4 regions of the Pseudoalteromonas sp. NZS37 genome follow, and region 2 is predicted to be linked to each of the others. Evidence: predicted binding sites of a transcription regulator. Region 2 holds the regulator's gene; each other region holds the start of a gene.
The links. Region 2 encodes MetJ, which represses methionine synthesis genes. Its sites were predicted from a motif close to TAGACGTCTAGACGTCTA; they were not measured.

Region 1: I6F47_RS12980 (homoserine O-succinyltransferase) is a predicted target of MetJ. The motif match lies at 1,918-1,935, and genes of this name have one in related genera.
Region 3: I6F47_RS01325 (methylenetetrahydrofolate reductase) is a predicted target of MetJ. The motif match lies at 3,068-3,085, and genes of this name have one in related genera.
Region 4: metK (methionine adenosyltransferase) is a predicted target of MetJ. The motif match lies at 3,167-3,184, and genes of this name have one in related genera.

What each region holds. Positions count from the first base shown of each region.
Region 1 is NZ_JADYXL010000006.1:103,359-108,415, reverse strand. Features, by position in the region: gene I6F47_RS12985 (homocysteine S-methyltransferase family protein) at 1-915, opposite strand, end outside; gene I6F47_RS12980 (homoserine O-succinyltransferase) at 905-1,852, opposite strand; gene ettA (energy-dependent translational throttle protein EttA) at 2,076-3,749, shown strand; gene I6F47_RS12970 (PilZ domain-containing protein) at 3,906-4,274, shown strand; gene I6F47_RS12965 (histone deacetylase family protein) at 4,328-5,057, shown strand, end outside.
Region 2 is NZ_JADYXL010000001.1:698,674-703,730, forward strand. Features, by position in the region: gene metL (bifunctional aspartate kinase/homoserine dehydrogenase II) at 1-151, opposite strand, end outside; gene metB (cystathionine gamma-synthase) at 157-1,404, opposite strand; gene metJ (met regulon transcriptional regulator MetJ) at 1,694-2,014, shown strand; gene I6F47_RS03145 (malic enzyme-like NAD(P)-binding protein) at 2,097-3,338, opposite strand; gene rpmE (50S ribosomal protein L31) at 4,033-4,248, opposite strand; gene priA (primosomal protein N') at 4,479-5,057, shown strand, end outside.
Region 3 is NZ_JADYXL010000001.1:299,227-304,283, forward strand. Features, by position in the region: gene I6F47_RS01320 (M16 family metallopeptidase) at 1-2,878, opposite strand, end outside; gene I6F47_RS01325 (methylenetetrahydrofolate reductase) at 3,129-4,085, shown strand; gene I6F47_RS01330 (sensor domain-containing diguanylate cyclase) at 4,416-5,057, opposite strand, start outside.
Region 4 is NZ_JADYXL010000006.1:2,822-7,878, reverse strand. Features, by position in the region: gene hpf (ribosome hibernation-promoting factor, HPF/YfiA family) at 1-313, opposite strand, end outside; gene ppnP (pyrimidine/purine nucleoside phosphorylase) at 491-805, opposite strand; gene tkt (transketolase) at 990-2,981, opposite strand; gene metK (methionine adenosyltransferase) at 3,286-4,437, shown strand; gene I6F47_RS12530 (hypothetical protein) at 4,613-5,057, shown strand, end outside.

The DNA.
Region 1 (5,057 bases), on a different contig from region 2:
ACCCCAATCGATAATTTCGGTTGCCATATCGCCCGCTTCTAAGTCGTATTCACCAAACTCATTTGGTAAGCCCGCATTAGGATGTACCGATGTAAAGGTTTCGCACACGCGCGATAACTCTTCTACATACTGGCGCAGTAAATCAGGACCAAGCGCACAGTTTAGACCAATCGAAATAGGCTTAATATGGCGAATAGAATTATAAAATGCTTCGGTTGTTTGCCCCGAAAGCGTACGACCAGAGGCGTCGGTAATAGTACCCGAAATCATAACTGGTAATTTACGCCCTGCTTGCTCAAAGGCTTCTTCAACGCCAAACGAGGCGGCTTTTGCATTAAGGGTATCGAATATAGTTTCGATTAGTATTAAATCGGCGCCGCCTTCCATTAATGCAAGTGTTGATTCAATATACGCAGTAACCAGCTTATCAAAGGTGACATTTCGGTAACCCGGATCGTTTACGTCTGGCGAAATTGAACACGTTTTAGATGTCGGCCCTAAAACACCGGCTACATAACGCGGTTTTTCTGGCGTTTTAGCCGTAAATTCATCACAAATGGCGCGTGCTAATTTAGCCGACTCTCGGTTTATTTCACGGCTTAGGCTTGCCATGTCGTAATCTTCCATCGAAATAGTGGTCGAGTTAAACGTGTTGGTTTCGATAATATCGGCGCCCGCTGATAAAAAACCACGATGAATATCAGTGATTAAATCAGGCTTGGTTAGGCTTAATAAATCGTTATTGCCTTTAATTAATACATGCCAGTCTTTAAAACGCTCTCCGCGATAGTCTTCTTCTTCTAGCTTATGATCTTGGATCATGGTGCCCATAGCGCCATCTAAAATTAAAATGCGTTCTTTTAATGCGGCGCTTATTTCGGCTTGCTTATTATTTGTAGGAGCGTTATTCGGCATAGTTGTTAGTCCTCACGTCTTGGCTAACTAAATTAATATCATACGGTGTGGTTTGGTACACGTAGTAATTTAACCAGTTCGAAAAAAGTAAAAAAGCATGGCTTTGCCACGTTTTTGAAGGTTGTTTGGTTGCATCGTCATCCGGAAAGTAATTTTCGGGTTTTGGTGCATTAGGGCTTTTTTTACAATCGCGGTCGTATTCTGCTTTTAGCGAGTCGGCGTCGTACTCAGGATGACCGGTTATAAACACTTGGCTACCCGATTTATTTTTAAGTAAGTAAGCCCCTACTCGCTCAGAACCAGCCAGTACAACTAGCTCATCGCAGGCGTTTATTTTATTTATATCAATGTGACCATAACGTGAGTGCGGTACTAAAAAGGTGTCGTCGAACCCGCGAGTCAGTGCGCCGTGATCAAAGTAACATTGGTGGGTAAATACACCACACAGTTTGTCGTCTTTTAAATCACGCTTTAAATTGTAACGGTGATATAACGCTGCATGTGCTGCCCAGCACGAAAATAACGTAGAGGTAACGTGTTGCTCAGCCCAATCTATAATGACCTTTAACTCATCCCAATACGCTACATCGTCGTATTCTAAATGGGCAAGTGGCGCGCCGGTTACAATTAATGCATCGTAATTGTTGTCTTTAACCTCAGAAAAATAACGATAAAAGGTATCAAGGTGCTCTTCTGAATTACTGCTACTGCGGTGAGTATCGAGGCGCAGTAGTTCTACATTTACTTGCAAAGGCGAGTTGGCAAGCAAACGAATAAACTGAACTTCGGTTTCTACTTTATTAGGCATTAAGTTTAAAATAGCCAAACGCATTGGGCGTATTTCTTGCGTTTTTGCACGTGTTTTTGGCATTACAAATACGTTTTCTTGACGTAAACGTGCAATTGCCGGCAACTCGTCTTTTACTGTAATTGGCATATTTTTACTCCTGCTCATAAAAACCGAAAGTTAATTATGAACTGAAAGTAAAAAATATCAACCTCTAGATGTATAGATGTCTAAATGAAATTTATTCATGATTTTATACTTTACTTACAAGCATGCTTTAGTGCTTTAAAACCCGCCATTCGTTGACTGTTTCACCTGTCAGCCACTACAATACAACATTGAAATTTTTATTATTATTTGAAGGCTTTCCTCCATGGTTTTACCTGATAAATTTATATTCTCGATGAGTCGAGTATCTAAGGTTGTGCCACCTAAGCGCACTATCTTAAAAGATATTTCGTTACACTTTTTTCCTGGCGCTAAAATTGGTGTGCTTGGTTTAAACGGTTCTGGTAAATCTACGTTACTACGTATTATGGCCGGTGTTGACCAAGATTTTGAAGGTGATGCACATCCTCAGCCTGGTACAAAAATTGGTTATTTACCGCAAGAGCCTGTTTTAGACGAAAGCAAAACAGTTCGTGAAATAGTTGAAGAAGCTGTTGGCGAAGTTAAACACGCACTTAAACGTCTTGACGAAGTGTATAACGAATACGCCATGGAAGACGCTGACTTTGACGCACTTGCAAAAGAGCAAGGCGAACTTGAAGCTGTTATTCAGGCGCACGATGGTCATAACATCGACAACGTTTTAGAGCGTGCTGCTGATGCACTTCGTCTGCCAGAATGGGATGCTAAAATTGAGCACCTTTCAGGTGGTGAGCGTCGTCGTGTTGCTATATGTCGATTACTGCTTGAAAAACCAGACATGCTTATTCTCGATGAACCAACTAACCACTTGGATGCTGAGTCGGTTGCATGGTTAGAGCGCTTCTTACACGATTACGAAGGCACTGTTGTGGCGGTAACGCATGACCGTTACTTCCTTGATAATGTAGCGGGTTGGATATTGGAGCTTGACCGTGGTGAAGGTATTCCATGGGAAGGTAACTACTCTTCTTGGCTTGAACAAAAAGATGCGCGCTTACAGCAAGAACAAAAATCTGAAAAAGCACGTCAAAAATCAATTGCGCAAGAACTTGAATGGGTTCGTTCAAACCCTAAAGGTCGCCAAGCTAAGTCAAAAGCACGTATGGCTCAGTTTACTGAAATGCAGCAGTCTGATTACCAAAAACGTAACGAAACTAACGAGATGTTTATTCCACCTGGCCCGCGCTTAGGGGATCAAGTACTTGAAGTAACGAATCTTCGTAAGAGTTTTGGTGACCGCGTTTTAATTGACGATTTAAGCTTTAGCATGCCAAAAGGTGCCATTGTGGGCATTATTGGTGCTAATGGCGCGGGTAAATCAACGCTGTTTAAAATGATCAGTGGTGAGCAAAAGCAAGACAGCGGTAGCATTACCGTTGGCGAAAGCGTACACCTTGCTACTGTTGATCAGTTCCGCGACGGTATGGACGAAAGCAAAACTGTTTTCCAAGAAATATCAGACGGTCAAGACGTACTAAAAATTGGTAACTTTGAGTTCCAAAGCCGTGCGTATGTAAGTCGCTTTAACTTTAAAGGTAACGATCAGCAAAAGTTTGTTAAAGACCTATCAGGTGGTGAGCGTAACCGTTTACACCTTGCTAAGTTATTAAAAGCTGGCGGCAATGTGTTACTACTCGATGAGCCAACCAATGACTTGGACGTTGAAACACTACGCGCACTAGAGAACGCTATTTTAGAGTTCCCTGGTTGTGTAATGTGTATCTCGCATGACCGTTGGTTCCTTGACCGTATTGCTACGCACATTTTAGATTACCGCGACGAAGGTCAAATTAACTTTTTTGATGGTAACTATACTGAATACGAAGAGTGGCTTAAAAAAACACTTGGTGCAGCAGCAACTGAACCTAAACGTATTAAGTACAAAAAAATTGGTTAATATTTACTTTAGCTAATTTATTACTGTAATACTAAGCCCTGCATTTATGCGGGGCTTTTTTATGCCACCAGCATTACAGGAGCATATCCTGCTAGCATGTAGAGAATTACCCGCTATGCTTAATTTATTATAAAAACAGTAAGGCTAAATTAGGTTATGCAAAATCGTCGTCAGTTTTCTCGTGTTTTATTTTCAACCGATGCACAAGTAATTTTTAATGATCACCAATACCCATGTAAATTACTTGATGTATCTTTACATGGCGCATTAATTACTAAGTGCGATGCTTTTATAAGTAACACTAATTCTAATGCAATACTGCGTTTTATACTTCCTCAAAGCGAAATAGAAATAAAAATGGAGGTTGTGGTGTGCCATATAGAAGCAGATCATATTGGTTTAAAATGCCACCATATTGATATAGACAGCATTACTTATTTAAAGCGTTTAATAGAGCTAAACTTAGCTGATGACGAACTATTACATCGCGAACTCGCTATGTTGATTCACGACACGCAAGAATAGACTCATTTGGATTAGTTGATTACCATAGTGCAAACTTTTTAACTTGTGCAAACATGACTTTAAATCCACATTTACCTTTGGTGTATCACCCTAACTACTCGTTTAATTTCGATCCAAAGCATCGTTTTGCAATGAGTAAGTTTGCACATTTATATCAGCATGTTGCAGAGCTTGGTTTGATTGGCGATAACCTGGTTGAGCCAATATTAGGCACGCCAGAGCCACTTGAGCTGATACACTGCGAAAATTACATACACGATTTGTGGAATAACCGCTTAGATGAAAAAGCAATGCGTCGCATTGGCCTACCTTGGTCAAAAGAGCTTATGGCACGTACCTTTACAGCCCCTCAAGGGACGTTACAAACAGCCCGCTTAGCACTTAAACACGGTATAGCGTGCCACTTAGCCGGTGGTACACACCATGCGCATACCGATTTTGGCTCAGGCTACTGCATGGTTAATGATTTAGCCTTTACCACGCAAACTTTAATTGAATCGGGTGAAGTAACTAACGTACTTATTTTTGATTTAGACGTGCACCAAGGTGATGGCACAGCCGCAATGTTAGAGCATCAAGCATACGCTTATACTTGTTCTATCCATTGTGAAAAAAACTTCCCCTTTAGAAAGTCCGCTAGCGATTTAGATATTGGCTTAGCCGATAATATGAAAGACGACGAATACCTTGCCGTAGTTGACGACACCTTGAGTTATTTACTTAAAGAGCTAAACCCAAGCTTGGTACTTTACGATGCTGGCGTTGATATTTGGCAAGGCGATG
Region 2 (5,057 bases):
GTAATACTAGCGTATCGGTTGTCTTACCCGCAGCCGATACCACCACACAGTCGCCCGTCTGAGTATGCCCAATAATTATTTTAGCTACGCTTTGATAGCGCTCACTAGAGCTTAAACTCGAGCCACCAAATTTATGTACACAATTGACCATATTAATCACCAAAGCGCCGGACGGGCTGCACTTAATTTAACGTTACCACCAGGAGTGCCTGCTCCTTTGCCTACACGGCCAACATTTTTATTTTGCCCTGGTTTTACAAGTTCAAACACTCGTTCAAAATCAGCGACTAAATCGTGTATATCTTCAATACCTACCGAAATACGAATAAGCGTATCGCCCACACCCGCCTCTAAACGTGCTGTTGCCTCCATACCTGCGTGCGTCATAGTTGCAGGGTGACAAATTAAGCTCTCTACGCCACCTAGTGACTCAGCTAAACTAAACGTTTTAAGGCTAGTTAAAAATGCTGCAGCGTCATTTATATCGCCTTTAATATCAAAACTAACCATGCCACCAAAACCAAGTTGCTGTGCTTTAGCCAGCTCATGTTGAGGATGTGACTCAAGACCTGGGTAGTAAACTTGGCTTACATATTCAGAGCTTTCAAGGTACTTAGCTATTGCCAGTGCATTTTCTTGATGCTGCCTTAGGCGCACATTTAAAGTACGTAAACCACGAAGCGTTAAATAGCTATCAAAAGGCGCACCCGTAATACCAATGTTATTAGCCCACCAAGCAAGCTCATCGCCTAACTTTTGTGTTGCTGCAATAACAGCGCCGCCTACTACATCTGAGTGTCCGTTAATGTATTTAGTGGTTGAATGCACCACAATATCTACACCAAACTTAATAGGGTTTTGTAAGGCAGGCGACAAAAACGTGTTATCTGCAGCCACCAATGCACCGCATTGCTTAGCCACATCGGTAACCGCTTTAATATCTGTTAAACGAAGTACTGGGTTACTTGGGGTTTCTATCCAAATAAGCTTTGGTTTAATTACTAAAATTTGTTGAAGGCTTTCTTCTTTTGTTAAATCTAATATTTCGAGCTTTAGTAGTCCGCGTTTTTGTAAAGATGTAAATAAACGATAGCTGCCACCATAACAATCATGTGGAATTACTAACGTATCGTCACTATTAAGTAGCTGAGTAGCTAAATGCACGGCAGCCATGCCTGTAGCTGTAATTATGCCACGAGCGCCACCTTCAAGCTTAGCAAGCGTCTCAGCTAAAATATCACGATTAGGATTACCGCTACGACCATAATCATACTCACGCTTAGTATCAAAGTCGGCAAACGAATAAGTAGTCGATAAATAAATTGGCGGTACCACCGCACCATGATGTTTATCAGCATCAACGCCGTTACGTACAGCAATGGTCGCTTTGTTTTTTTCGCTCATATTCGTCACCTGATTAATTTGGATGTTTAGACGTCTAAAAGAGTAAGTTATCCGTTTTGATAAGTCAAAGTATTTTAAAGCTCTAGATGGCTAAAAGTAGAAGGGGCCTCTGCGAATAACACATTTTAGCTCACAAAAGTGTGCTTATCTTTACACCTACAATAGGCTTATTAAGATAGATCGGTATCTATTATTTGACTATCTTTTTTAAATCGATAGAATTTCACGCATATTTACACGCTTTTTATACCGTGTGAGAAATTAATAATCTGAGGCAACGATACATCTTATGGCTAAATGGAATGGTGAGTATATTCACCCATACGCAGAACACGGTAAAAAATCAGAGCAAGTTAAAAAGATCACCGTTTCGATCCCGCTAAATGTATTAAAGGTATTAACTGACGAACGTACACGTCGTCAAATCAATAACCTTCGCCATGCTACAAATAGTGAATTGCTATGTGAGGCATTTTTGCATGCTTTTACTGGCCAACCTTTACCAAATGACGATGACTTACGTAAAGATAACGCCGAAAAAGTGCCAGAAGAAGTTAAAAAAATAATGCAAGAAATGGGTCTAGAAGTACCCGTTTTAAACGAAGAATAAATATTACAAAGACAAAAAAACCTCAGTAATTACTGAGGTTTTTTTATGTCTAAATTTTATTGCATAGCTCTACTGTATAGATTTACTGCATATAGTTTTCAGGTAGCTCAATTTGTGCAACACCTGACTCAATAGCAGCAAGTGCAACAGCTCTTGCTATACGCGGCAGTAAACGTGGATCCATTGGTTTTGGAATAATATACTGCGCACCAAATTCTAGTTTATCTACACCAGCGGCTTTTAAAACTTCTGCAGGTACTGGCTCTTTGGCAATACTTCGAATAGCATCTACTGCAGCAATTTTCATTTCATCGTTAATAGCGCTTGCACGTACATCAAGTGCACCACGGAAAATAAACGGGAAACATAAAACATTATTAACTTGGTTAGGGTAATCAGAGCGTCCTGTTGCCATGATTAAATCGTTGCGTGCGCCGTGCGCAAGTGCAGGATCAATCTCAGGATCTGGATTTGAACATGCAAACACAACTGGTTTTGCAGCCATTAGCTTTAAATCTTCAGCCGCTAATAAGTTAGGGCCAGAAACACCCACAAATACATCCGCATCTGCAATTACATCTTGCAATGTACGCTTATCGGTATTGTTAGCAAAAAGCTGTTTATATTCATTTAAGTCATCGCGGCGGGTATGAATAACACCTTTGCGGTCAAGCATATAAATGTGTTCACGCAGTGCACCACACTTAATTAACAGCTCCATACACGCAACAGCGGCAGCGCCTGCACCTAAACATACAATAATTGCATCTTCAATTGACTTACCTTGTACTTCTAGCGCATTTAACATACCAGCAGCCGTTACAATGGCAGTACCGTGTTGATCATCATGAAAAACAGGAATACTACAACGCTCTATTAATGCTTTTTCTATTTCAAAACACTCTGGTGCTTTAATATCTTCAAGGTTAATACCACCGAATGTGTCGGCAATATTGGCAACCGTATTAATAAAGTCTTCTGTTGTTTTGTGCTTAACTTCAATATCGATAGAATCAAGCCCTGCAAAACGTTTAAACAATAACGCTTTACCTTCCATTACGGGCTTAGACGCTAAAGGACCTAAATTACCAAGGCCTAGAATTGCAGTACCATTAGTAATAACCGCAACCATGTTACCTTTACCAGTATATTTATAAGCATTTGCAGGATCTGCAGCTATTTCACGTACAGGTTCGGCAACACCTGGGCTATACGCAAGTGCAAGATCATGAGCCGTTTCAGCTGGTTTTGTAAGCTCAATGCTAATTTTACCTGGTACGGGATGTGAGTGGTAATGTAGTGCTTGTTCACGAAAGTCAGACATAACGCGATTGTATCCTGCAATTTAAGTTAAAGTGAGAGATGGAGTCTTGGGGTACGATACCCTTATTATTTTTAAATTCCAAGCAATATCAGGTCTATCCTGTTATATGCTATATCCTATAATTTTAAGAGGTTTTTCAGTAACTTTGCAGGATTATATCAACATTTAATAAATAAAAATTCACCTAAAAAGTAAGTTTTAAGGTGCTTTTATGCCTATCAAAATCTTATAAAATGTATACTTAAAGTATCAGCATAAACTTAGAATAACAGCCTACTACCCTACTTTAAAAACAGATAAGCCCACGTTAGCTACTTTTATCAACCTAGTTAAAAATTGTACTATTTAAAATATAGAGAATATCTATCGATTTGTCTGTAAAGGATTATGCATACTCAGAATAAGAATAGGAATAGGAAATAGTTATGCAAAAGGAGGGGATCGTTAAAATCAACGAAATAATACCAATCTGCTTATATATGGGGTCTATTTAACGTTAAGAAAATTACGCTAGAACTAGGCTAAAATTTTTGTATCTAGTTGTTCTAAATAAAAATTTTTTAACGACGTTATAGTGCAATTTAATTCGTTAAATTGCTCAAAGATTTATGCAGGTTGGTATAAGATAATAAATAACAAATTTTAGGCACAAAAAAAGCACCCTAAGGTGCTTTTTTTAACTAAACAGCAATAATTACTTCTTGCTGGCAAGTGCACCGAAGCGCTTGTTGAAGCGATCAACACGTCCGCCAGTGTCTAAAACTTTTTGCTTACCAGTGTAAAACGGGTGACACGCAGAACATACGTCTAAGTGAATGTCTTTACAAAGAGTTGAGCTAGTTTCGAATTTATTTCCACATGAACATGTTGCAGAAATTACTTCGTACTTAGGGTGAATACCTTCTTTCATAGGAACCTCTAGTTAAGGCCGCATCGCTCTCCAAACCCGGAGTTTGGCACCATACGTCGTTAAAACAAATTTGTTGGTGGCGGATTTTATCCAACAACCTCCCCCCACACAAGTATTTATTTATATTTTTGCCAAAAAAGTGAACAATCTCTGTCTCAAGCGCTATTGCTAGTAGGTTTTTAGCGTTATTTTTAGTACATTACAGCATTAATTTTACGGGTTGAGTTGTTATGAGTTTTGTTGAAGTTGCTATTAAAGTCCCGCTTCCACGCACCTTTGATTATAAAATAGAAGAACAGCTCAGTGGCTTATCAACTCCTTTACTACCTGGCATGCGGGTTTTGGTACCTTTTGGTAATCAAAAAAAAGTAGCGGTTGTTTTGGGTATTAAAAGCAGTACCGACGTCCCTTTAAATAAAATTAAAAATATTATAGAGGTAATAGACGACGCCCCTATTTTAAGTGCCCAGCATTTAGAACTCCTTAGCTTTACTGCCCGCTATTATTGCTACCCATTAGGCGAAACTATTCATATAGCGCTACCTGGTGCACTTCGCCAAGGTGAATCGCCTGATAAAACCAGTATTAATATGGTTGCCCTGACAGAAAAAGGTGCAAAAGTACCGTCGTTAAAAGCTAAAACACAGCTCAACCTATTAAAGCAGTTATCGCAATCAGGTAAGTCATCATTAACTGAGTTAAAAGCACTGGGCTTTAGTAAAAAAACAATAGATAGCTTAATAGATAAAGAACTCATAACACAAACTATTGAGCACGATAACCAATGGCAAAGTGTTGCTCCAACCGTC
Region 3 (5,057 bases), 400 kb from region 2:
GAAATACTTTATCGACTTTCATCACTTCAATATTTTTAGCAGGAATTGCTAATTTGTAATCAGCAATCACTTTATCTTCAGCCACTAATTCGGCAGGTTTATTCGTGTTGTAAATCATTGGCGATGTTTGCTGCGATGCCAAACGTTTTTGCATATCAGCGCCGTCACCAGTAATAAATACATAGTGAACATTGTCTGTTTGTAAGTTTTCTTTAATAACGCGATTTACATCAGCAAGCGTTAGCGTTTTAAGTTTGTTAGTTACGTAACTTACAAAGCTATCTGTGTTGTAAAATTCGCTATCAAGCGCGTAACCTAATTGGCGATTTTGACTTGCGACCATTTGCGGCACAAAGTTAATTAAAAAGTTACGCGTTGCTTCAAAGTCATCTTCGCTCATACCATTTTTAATTAGCTTATCAAGCTCAAATAAGGCTGTACGAGTTGCAAAGTGCGCATCGTTATTAGAGCGAAGTGGGCGTAACCACACTTGAAATATTTGCTCTGAGCGCCCTAGGTTTGCATCAGGTTTGGTTTGAAACATACCACGTGGAAAGTATTCAATGTATGCGTAATCGCCATAGTTCATGCCGCGAGTTTCACGAATGCGCTCATATAAAAAGCTGTTAGAACTACGGTGCTCACCAAAGTACGAACGCACAAGCCAAAGGGCTGTCCAGTCTTCGCTACTTCTTATCGTATCAATAGGGAAACCAAACGATACCGCTGTCGATTGCGCCGATTTTTCTACAATCGTTGCATGATGACCTTTAAGCACTGGCGCATCAGGAATGCTTAAACGGCTTTGCTCACCTTTTGGTAGCGTTGCAAAATCGCTCATCATTTTAGCTTTAAGCTTTGCAGGTACAGCCCCAATTAAACCAACCGTGAGTTTAGATTGCGTAAGCTCGCTGTTATAAAACGCTTTAACATCATCTAGCGTCAACGCTTCTAAATCCGAAATATCACCATAGTTGTAGCTTTCGTAAGGGTGATTTTTGTAAAGTGCACTGTAGAGTACTTCTTTGCCTAGCTCTTCATCGTTAGATGCTTTTAAGCCTGATTTAATACCGTCGATCATTTCTTTTTTAAGGCGCTTAAAGTCATCGTCTCTAAAACCTGGGTTTAGTAATTGATCGCTCACAAGTGTATACCACTGCGCCGCATTATCTTTATGGATACGCCCTTGGAACGACAGCATTTCTTTATCTATTTGATAGCCAAAGCTACCCGCAAGCGGATAAAGTGCTTTTTGAATATCTTTATAGCTTGTCGCCTCTGAGCCACCTTGTGCAAGCATAGCCGCAGTTAACGCAGCAACACCTTTTTTGCCTTGTGGGTCGGCAGCCGCACCGGTATTGAATAAAAAGTTAACATCAATTAATGGCGAGCCATTCGTTTTATCAAGTACTTTAAATACAGGTGCCGCAGGTGCTTGTTTAAGCTTTGCAGTAAGCGCATTTAAATCAACTTCTTGCTCGAAACCTGGGGCTTTATCAAGTGCCGACATCGTTAATGTGGTACGTGCGTTATCGGTAAAGTATTTATTAGCAACGGCTTTAATATCTGCGCTGGTAATATTATCTGCCGATTTATATAGCTGGTTTATAACTTCAGGATCGCGCTCAAAATGCATGTAGCTGGCAAGAGTTGATGCAATCGCTTGCGATGAATCCAAGCCATTAATAAAGCTGTATTTAAGGTTCGATTTTAAATCACTCAACTTTTGCTCATCAACAAGCTCAGTGCGTGCTTTTGCATAAGTGCGGTTAATGGCATCGCGCGCAGTGGCTAAATCGTCTGCGTTTTCTACTTTAACAAATACGTGTAATAAACCCGGATCTTTAGTCTCAGGGTTATAAGTAAACATTTGGCTGGCAATTTGTTTGTCGACCACTAGCTCTTGATATAAATCTGAATTATTTGAAAAATAAAGCTGTGAGATTAAATCAAGCGCCGCTCTGTCTTTTTTAGCAGGCTCCCACGCAGCGCCTTTGTACGATACAAGTAACCAATGCCCTGGTAGCGCTTCATCTTGCTGGTGCAAATATTTTGGTGCTTGTTGAACAGGCTCTGCTTTAATGTCGGCAACATAGTTACCCTTTTTCCAGCTGCCCCAATGCTTTTTAACCATTGCCATTGTTGCTTGTGGATCTACATCGCCCACAATAACAAGTGACACATACTCAGGCTTATAAAACTTAGCAAAAAATTCTTTCCCGTACGCCATTTGATCAGGCATGGCTTCTATGTCTTTAAAAAAGCCCATAGTGGTGTGTTTATAAGTGTGCTTATCAAACGCTTCTTCGCGCACAGCGCTTAATAATTTACGAATTGGGCTCGCGTTGTTTTTTAAGTACTCACCTTTTACCGTTTGCGCTTCGGTTCTAAATTGCTCTTCGGTGTAGGTTAAATTTTGAAAAATATCAGCTTCAAGCTCAAGTACTTTATCAAGATGCTGTTTTGAAAAATTTAAATGGTAGTTTGTAAAATCGTTTGTTGTATAAGCGCGGTTATCAACACCTGAATTTTTTAATATGTCTGAATACACATCTTCAGGGTATTTTTGTGAGCCTTTAAACATCATGTGTTCAAAAAAGTGAGCAAAGCCTGTTTTGCCCTCTTCAACTTCGTTACGCGATCCAACCGATACCGGAATTTGCAGCGACACTACATCAGGGTAATCGGTTTTAACAACCATGACACGTAAGCCGTTTTCTAGCTCTTCAATTAAATAATCTTGCGAAAAAACACGATCATCAGCTTTATTTACTTGTTCTTGTTGTGCTGTTGTTTGCGTGCTTTGGTTTTGTTGCATGGCGCAACCTGTTAACGCCAGCGATACCGCTAAGCTGGTTGCTAATAATTTAAATTTCATTGTTGTCCCTTTTTAAATTGAGCAAATTTGTTGTCAGATTTAACTCTTTAATTATGCCCCAAAGCCAATAAATATAAGAGCCCCAAGGGAATTTATTATGTAAACAACTGTGTCAATTATAAATAATGGGAACAAGCACTATGAATAAACATCATGTTAGTTGAAAAACTTTCACTAAATAAATCTATCTAGACGTCTAAATGGCTGCTATATTAAATCCATCAAAACAAACTTAGCTGGAATGAGGATTATGGCTTTATCACTAAAAGAGAAGATAGTGGACACCAATCAAGGTGTTTATCTTATTGGTACTACCCCGCCTAAAATTGGCACCGATAAAGCGCAATTAAAAACCATTGCAGAAAAGCTATTAGGTCGCTTACACGAAATTGAATACGACGGCGTGATAATTTACGACATTCAAGACGAAAGCAGCCGAACCAATCAAGACCGCCCATTTGCGTTTAAACAAACCGTTGATCCGCGTGAATACAGCCATTTACTTCGTAATTTATCTGCACAAGATGTGATTACTTATAAAAGTGTGGCGCAGCGTGGCGTAGGCGAATTTAAAGATTGGCTAAGTGAAACTAAAAACGACTACGATTTACAAAATGTTGTTTTAGTAGGTAGCCCATCATCGATAGGCGATATAAAGCTAAGCCTGCCAGATGCTTATAAAGCGATGGCTGAGCAATCAGATGATTTCTTTTTAGGTGGCGTTACGATTGCCGAGCGCCATTCAAGTAAACGAAATGAGCACGAACGATTAATAGAAAAAACAGCACAAGGCTGTCAGTTTTTTATATCACAAGCTGTTTACGATGCACAAGCTACTATAGAGCTAATTACTAGCTACGCACGTACGTGTAAAGCGCAGGGTATTACACCACAACGTATTATATTAACGTTTACCCCGTGCGGCGGCGAAAAAACCTTAGAATTTATGCAATGGTTGGGTATCTCAGTGCCGGAGGCAACTAAATGGCGCATGCTTGATGCAGACAATACATTAAGCGAATCAGTCCGTATTTGCCGCGAAAACCTCGACTTAATACTTAAAAGCTGTGCGCACCTAGACGTGCCACTGGGCTTAAATATTGAAAGCTTAACAAACCGTAAAGAAGAAATTGATGCGTCAATTAACTTATACCGTTTATTAAAAGCCATTATGGAATTGAACCTTGCGGAAAAGCTAATAGCTTAAAAGCTAGGTTAGAGCTAATTAACACCTTCTTGGCAAGCCTCATGGCTTGCTTTTTTATGTCCGTTCTTTGAAAAATTAATTAATAAATACAAGTAAAGATTTGCAGCTTAAGCTATTTATTGAAGGTGTTTTTGGTTATTACTCTCAAGCCTTTTTAAGGCAAACCCCATCGATGAGCACATAACACCAAGAATTATTCCCTCATTAGATATAAATCTAATGCTAGGGAACGTTTAAAATAAGCTTATTATTGCTAAGGAAAAAATAAAACCTATCGCAGAAAAAACTAGCCAAGTTTGTGTGGCATGAGTCATAACGAACCTCCTTTTATTATTGTGCTTTTTTAGCGAGCTTGTACGCTTGTTTATTTTTATACATTGCGTGGTCTGCATCATTTAATAGCGCTTCAAAGGGCTGCTTTTGTTTATTAGTAAAACTATAACCAATACTAAGCGATAAATCGCAAACGTCTTCTTTGAGTAAGGCTTTTGAATACTCAGTCGAAATTTTATCCATGATGTAGTTAATCTTGCTTTTATCGCTTACTTGCATTACTGCAACAAACTCATCGCCACCTAAGCGCCCTACTATATCAGCATCTCTTAAATGCGTTTTTAGCGTATCTGCCAATATAATTAAGGCTTTGTCGCCCACTTCATGTCCGCAGGTGTCGTTTAATTTTTTAAAGTCGTTTATATCGATAAACAAACAACACACGTCAAAGCCTAAACGTAGCGCTAAGTTAAGTTTTTGCTGGGCTAATAAGCTAAGTGCTCGGCGGTTATAAATATTCGTTAGTGAGTCTAACATGGCTATTTCGCGCATTTGCTCATAGCTATACACAAGCGCTAGGTCGTCTTCAATTAAATCGCGTAGTTGCTCTATGAGTTCAAAGTATTCATCGGTATAGCTTGTTTTTTTAGTATCTTTTAAACATAACGTACCAAATACTTCGCCTTCAGGCCAATGAAT
Region 4 (5,057 bases), on a different contig from region 2:
GTGTAGTGCTAACAGGCTTTTCGTGTAAGTTTGCTTTTATCTGCCCTTTTCGATGTTTTAGTGCTGCATCGAGTTTTTTAGCTGCACTTGCAATGGCAGGGTACATAACTTCGTTTTCCCCTTTTACCGATATGCGCGTGCCTTCATAATTAGTGCTAATTTCAGCTTGGATTTTATGATGTTCTTTAGACAAAATAATTTCGAGTGCAATAAGCGATGGGAAATGGCTCTCGATTTTTGAAAATTTTTCGTTGATGTGCTCTCTAATAGAGTCAGTAACTTCAACATGGTGACCAGAAAGATTAATTTTCATAGGGTATCCTTTTATTTGTTACCTCATAAATAGTATTGGGGGCTATTTAGATTAACACAAGGAAAAAATAGAGATATTTGAGGTTTATTTGCGGTTTTTGGTGATTTAAATCATGCGTTGTGCAAAGTTTATGCAAAGCCCATAGTGCATGGGCTTTCAGACGTCTAGCTGTACTGATTAATCTGTGTACGAACAACAGTAGTCAGCAAAATCAGATACTTTTACTTTAAAGCTTACATTTGCATCAACATTAAACGACTCACCCGCGTTAAATGTTTTCCACTCACTTGCACCTGGTAATAAAATATCCCATTGGCCAGCTAAAAGCTCCATGCACTCTTTTTGGTTTGTATCAAAAACAAACTCACCTGGTTGCATAAAGCCTAACGTTTTCGCTTCGCCATCACCTAAAATAACGGTACGGCTCGACACTTTTCCGTCAAAATATACATTGGCTTTTTTTACTACACTCACGTTATCGAACTTTGGCATTTTTAGCTCCTGCTATTAATTTAAGATTTTTATTTATAAATTTTATCGCACTACCTTGCCTGATAGCTTACTTTCTTGCAAGGAAAGCTGCATTGATCAAGGTGAAGTTGCTTCATGTAAGGGCATAAAAAAACCCGCAACATGTGCGGGTTTTTCAATTACTTACTTTATTTAATCAAAGCGATTAAAAAAGCTCGTTTGCTTTGCTTACAATGTTTGCCACTGTAAAACCAAAGTGCTCAAACAGCTCGCCTGCAGGTGCTGACTCACCAAAGGTAGTCATACCTACTACTGCGCCGTTTAGGCCTACGTACTTGTACCAGTAGTCAGCAATACCAGCTTCTACTGCTACGCGGCGTGAAACAGATGCCGGTAATACGCTTTCTTTGTATGCTGCGCTTTGATCTTCAAAGGCATCAGTACATGGCATAGATACAACACGTACCTTTTTACCTTGGCTGCGTAGCTCAGTTGCTGAATCTTGTGCTAGTTGCACTTCAGAGCCCGTCGCAATAAAGATAATCTCTGGATTGCCGTCACAGCTAAGGATGTAACCACCCTTTTTAACGTCTGCTAATTGCTGTGCGTCACGTGCTTGTTGCTCAAGACCTTGGCGAGTAAAGATAAGCGATGTAGGACCGTCTTTACGCTCAATAGCTTGTTGCCATGCAATTGCCGACTCAACTTGGTCACATGGACGCCAGTTGTATAAGTTAGGCGTTAAACGCATGCTTGCAATTTGCTCTACTGGTTGGTGAGTTGGGCCATCTTCACCTAGGCCGATTGAATCGTGCGTGTATACAAAAATGCTTGGTTGCTTCATTAATGCAGCCATACGTACAGCATTTTTTGCATATTCAACAAACATTAAGAACGTAGCACCGTAAGGAATAAAGCCTTTATGAAGGGCAATACCATTCATAATTGCCGACATACCAAACTCACGCACACCGTAATAAATGTAGTTACCGCTTGCATCATCGCGTGTTAAACCTTTAGAGCCATCCCAAATAGTTAAGTTTGAGCCAGCTAAATCGGCTGAGCCACCCATAAATTCTGGTAATAACGGACCAAACGCATTTAATGCATTTTGTGATGCTTTACGAGACGCTGGGTTTGCAGGGTTTGCTTGTAATTGCTCAATGTACGCTTGTGATTTTGCAGCCCAATCGCCAGGCAGTTCGTTATTAATACGACGTTTGTATTCAGTTGCAAGCTCTGGGTATGCTTTTGCGTATGCTGCAAATTTTTCGTCCCAGCTTGATTCAAGCTGCTTGCCTTTTTCTTTGCCATCCCACTGTGCGTAAATATCATCAGGAATTTCGAAAGCATCGCCAGTCCAACCTAAAAATTCGCGAGATGCTTTAATTTCGTCATCACCTAGTGGAGCACCGTGACAATCATGGCTACCTGATTTATTAGGTGAGCCGTAACCAATAATTGTTTTACAACAAATTAGTGAAGGTTTATCGGTAACGCTTTTTGCTTCTGCTATTGCAGCACTTACAGCATCGCTGTCGTGGCCATCAACACCACTAATTACATGCCAACCGTATGCTTTAAAGCGAGCTGGTGTATCATCTGTAAACCAACCTTCTACTTCGCCATCGATTGAGATGCCGTTGTCATCCCAAAATGCAACAAGTTTACCCAGACCTAATGTGCCTGCAAGTGAACCTGCTTCATGAGAAATACCTTCCATAAGGCAGCCATCGCCCATAAATGCATAGGTAAAGTGATCAACAATATCGTGACCTTCACGGTTAAACTGTGCAGCTAGCGCTTTTTCAGCAATTGCCATACCTACGGCATTTGTGATCCCTTGACCTAATGGGCCCGTAGTAGTTTCGATTCCTGGTGCATAACCATATTCAGGGTGACCTGGTGTTTTAGAATGCATTTGACGGAAGTTTTTAATTTCGTCCAGTGGTAAGTCGTAACCACTTAGGTGCAATAGAGAATAGATAAGCATTGAACCGTGGCCGTTTGAAAGAATAAATCTGTCACGGTCAGCCCACTCTGGATTCGTTGGGTTATGTTTTAGATAATCGCGCCATAATACTTCTGCGATATCAGCCATGCCCATAGGGGCTCCAGGGTGACCAGATTTGGCCTTTTGTACTGCGTCCATTGACAAGACGCGAATAGCATTTGCAAGTTCTTTGCGAGATGGCATGAATTCTCCTACCTTTATGTGTATTTGCGCGGGTATTTATGTGTTTGTTTATGCACCCAAGTAACTTGGGTTCGTTTATACCGACCATTCTTACTTATTGTGGGGGCTGTGTGCAATTAAAAACCCTATAAAAGTGAGGCATTATGAATATTTTTTAAGACCAAAAAGTTATTAGTAATTTTATTTAGACGTCTAGGCGTAAAAACACTATGCAAGGTGTTTTGTTTTCGATAAAATACGCCCCTTAATTTTTTAGCGCTAATACCGACGTTTGTGAAGCGCAATATTTGTGAGCAGAATTACAATGGCAAAACATTTATTTACTTCTGAATCAGTTTCTGAAGGTCATCCGGATAAAATCGCCGATCAAATCTCTGATGCGGTACTTGATGCTATCCTAGAGCAAGACTCTCATGCCCGTGTTGCATGCGAAACTTACGTAAAAACCGGTATGGTTATGGTTGGTGGTGAAATCACTACTAGCGCATGGGTTGATATCGAAGAAATTACACGTAAAACAATTCGTGACATTGGCTACACAAATTCAGACATGGGCTTTGATGCCGATTCATGTGCAATTTTAAACACTATTGGTAAACAGTCTCCTGACATTAACCAAGGTGTTGACCGTACTAGCCCAGAAGAGCAAGGCGCTGGCGACCAAGGCTTAATGTTTGGTTACGCATGTAACGAAACAGAAGTACTAATGCCTGCTCCAATTACTTACTCACACCGTTTAGTACAGCGCCAAGCTGAGGTTCGTAAAAGCGGCGAGCTTAATTGGTTACGTCCAGATGCAAAATCTCAAGTTACTTTTGCATACGAAAATGGCAAACCTGTAGGTATTGATGCTGTTGTACTTTCTACTCAGCACAGCGAAGACATTTCGCAAAAAGATTTAGTAGAAGCTGTGATGGAAACAATCATCAAGCCGGTACTTCCTGCAGAACTTATCACAAGTGCAACTAAGTTTTTCATTAACCCAACAGGTCGCTTTGTTATTGGCGGACCAATGGGTGACTGTGGTTTAACTGGTCGTAAAATCATTGTAGATACATACGGTGGTATGGCTCGTCACGGTGGTGGTGCATTCTCTGGTAAAGATCCATCAAAAGTTGACCGTTCAGCAGCATACGCTGCACGTTACGTTGCTAAAAACATTGTTGCTGCTGGTCTTGCTGACAAGTGTGAGCTACAAGTTTCTTACGCAATTGGTGTTGCAGAGCCTACTTCTATCAGCGTTGAAACGTTTGGTACAAGCAAGCTAGAAGAAAGCCGTTTAATCGAGCTTATTCGTGAACATTTTGACCTGCGCCCTTACGGCTTAATTCAAATGCTTGATTTAGAGCGCCCTATCTACCTTCCTACAGCGGCTTACGGCCACTTTGGTCGTGACGAATTCCCTTGGGAACGTACAGATAAAGCAGACGCACTTCGCGCAGCTGCTGGCCTTTAAGCCAAAATTGTTGTAGTAAATTAAAAACGGCCCTTTTAAGGGCCGTTTTTGCATCTAAAACTTATTCGCTATATTGTTTGTAGCGCGTCTACAAAATAACTATTAAATCGACCTCGAATTCTTTTGTACTTTAGGTATATACTCATTTCATTATAAAAGCTTTAGGGACAGTTAAATGGCCGATAACTTTCGCGTTATATTTGCAGGACTTGCCGATAACGTTGACATAAAAACAGCATGTACAAATTTAGCTGCAAAATTAAAAACGTCAGATGAAAAAGTAGCTCTTTTTTTTAAAGGTAAGCCGCTGTTTGCACCAAGCGATAAAGACAAAGCGTTAAAACAGGCTAAGTTACTAGCAGGCTTAGGCATTAAAAGTAAGCTTCAAGCTGTTTCAAACATCATTCAAAATGGCTCAACCCCTGCTGCAAATAACAATCAACGTGATGAACGTATTTTTGATGCACTCGATTACATCACTAGCAGCTTAATTCGCCTTGAAGAAAAGTTAGACGAGTTAGAGCAACGCCTTCCTGAAGCTCAGTTAAAAGCACCAGACGAAAGTATTGACGAATGGCAAGGTGACGATCTAATGCTAGATGATGATTTAGCGCCTCCTA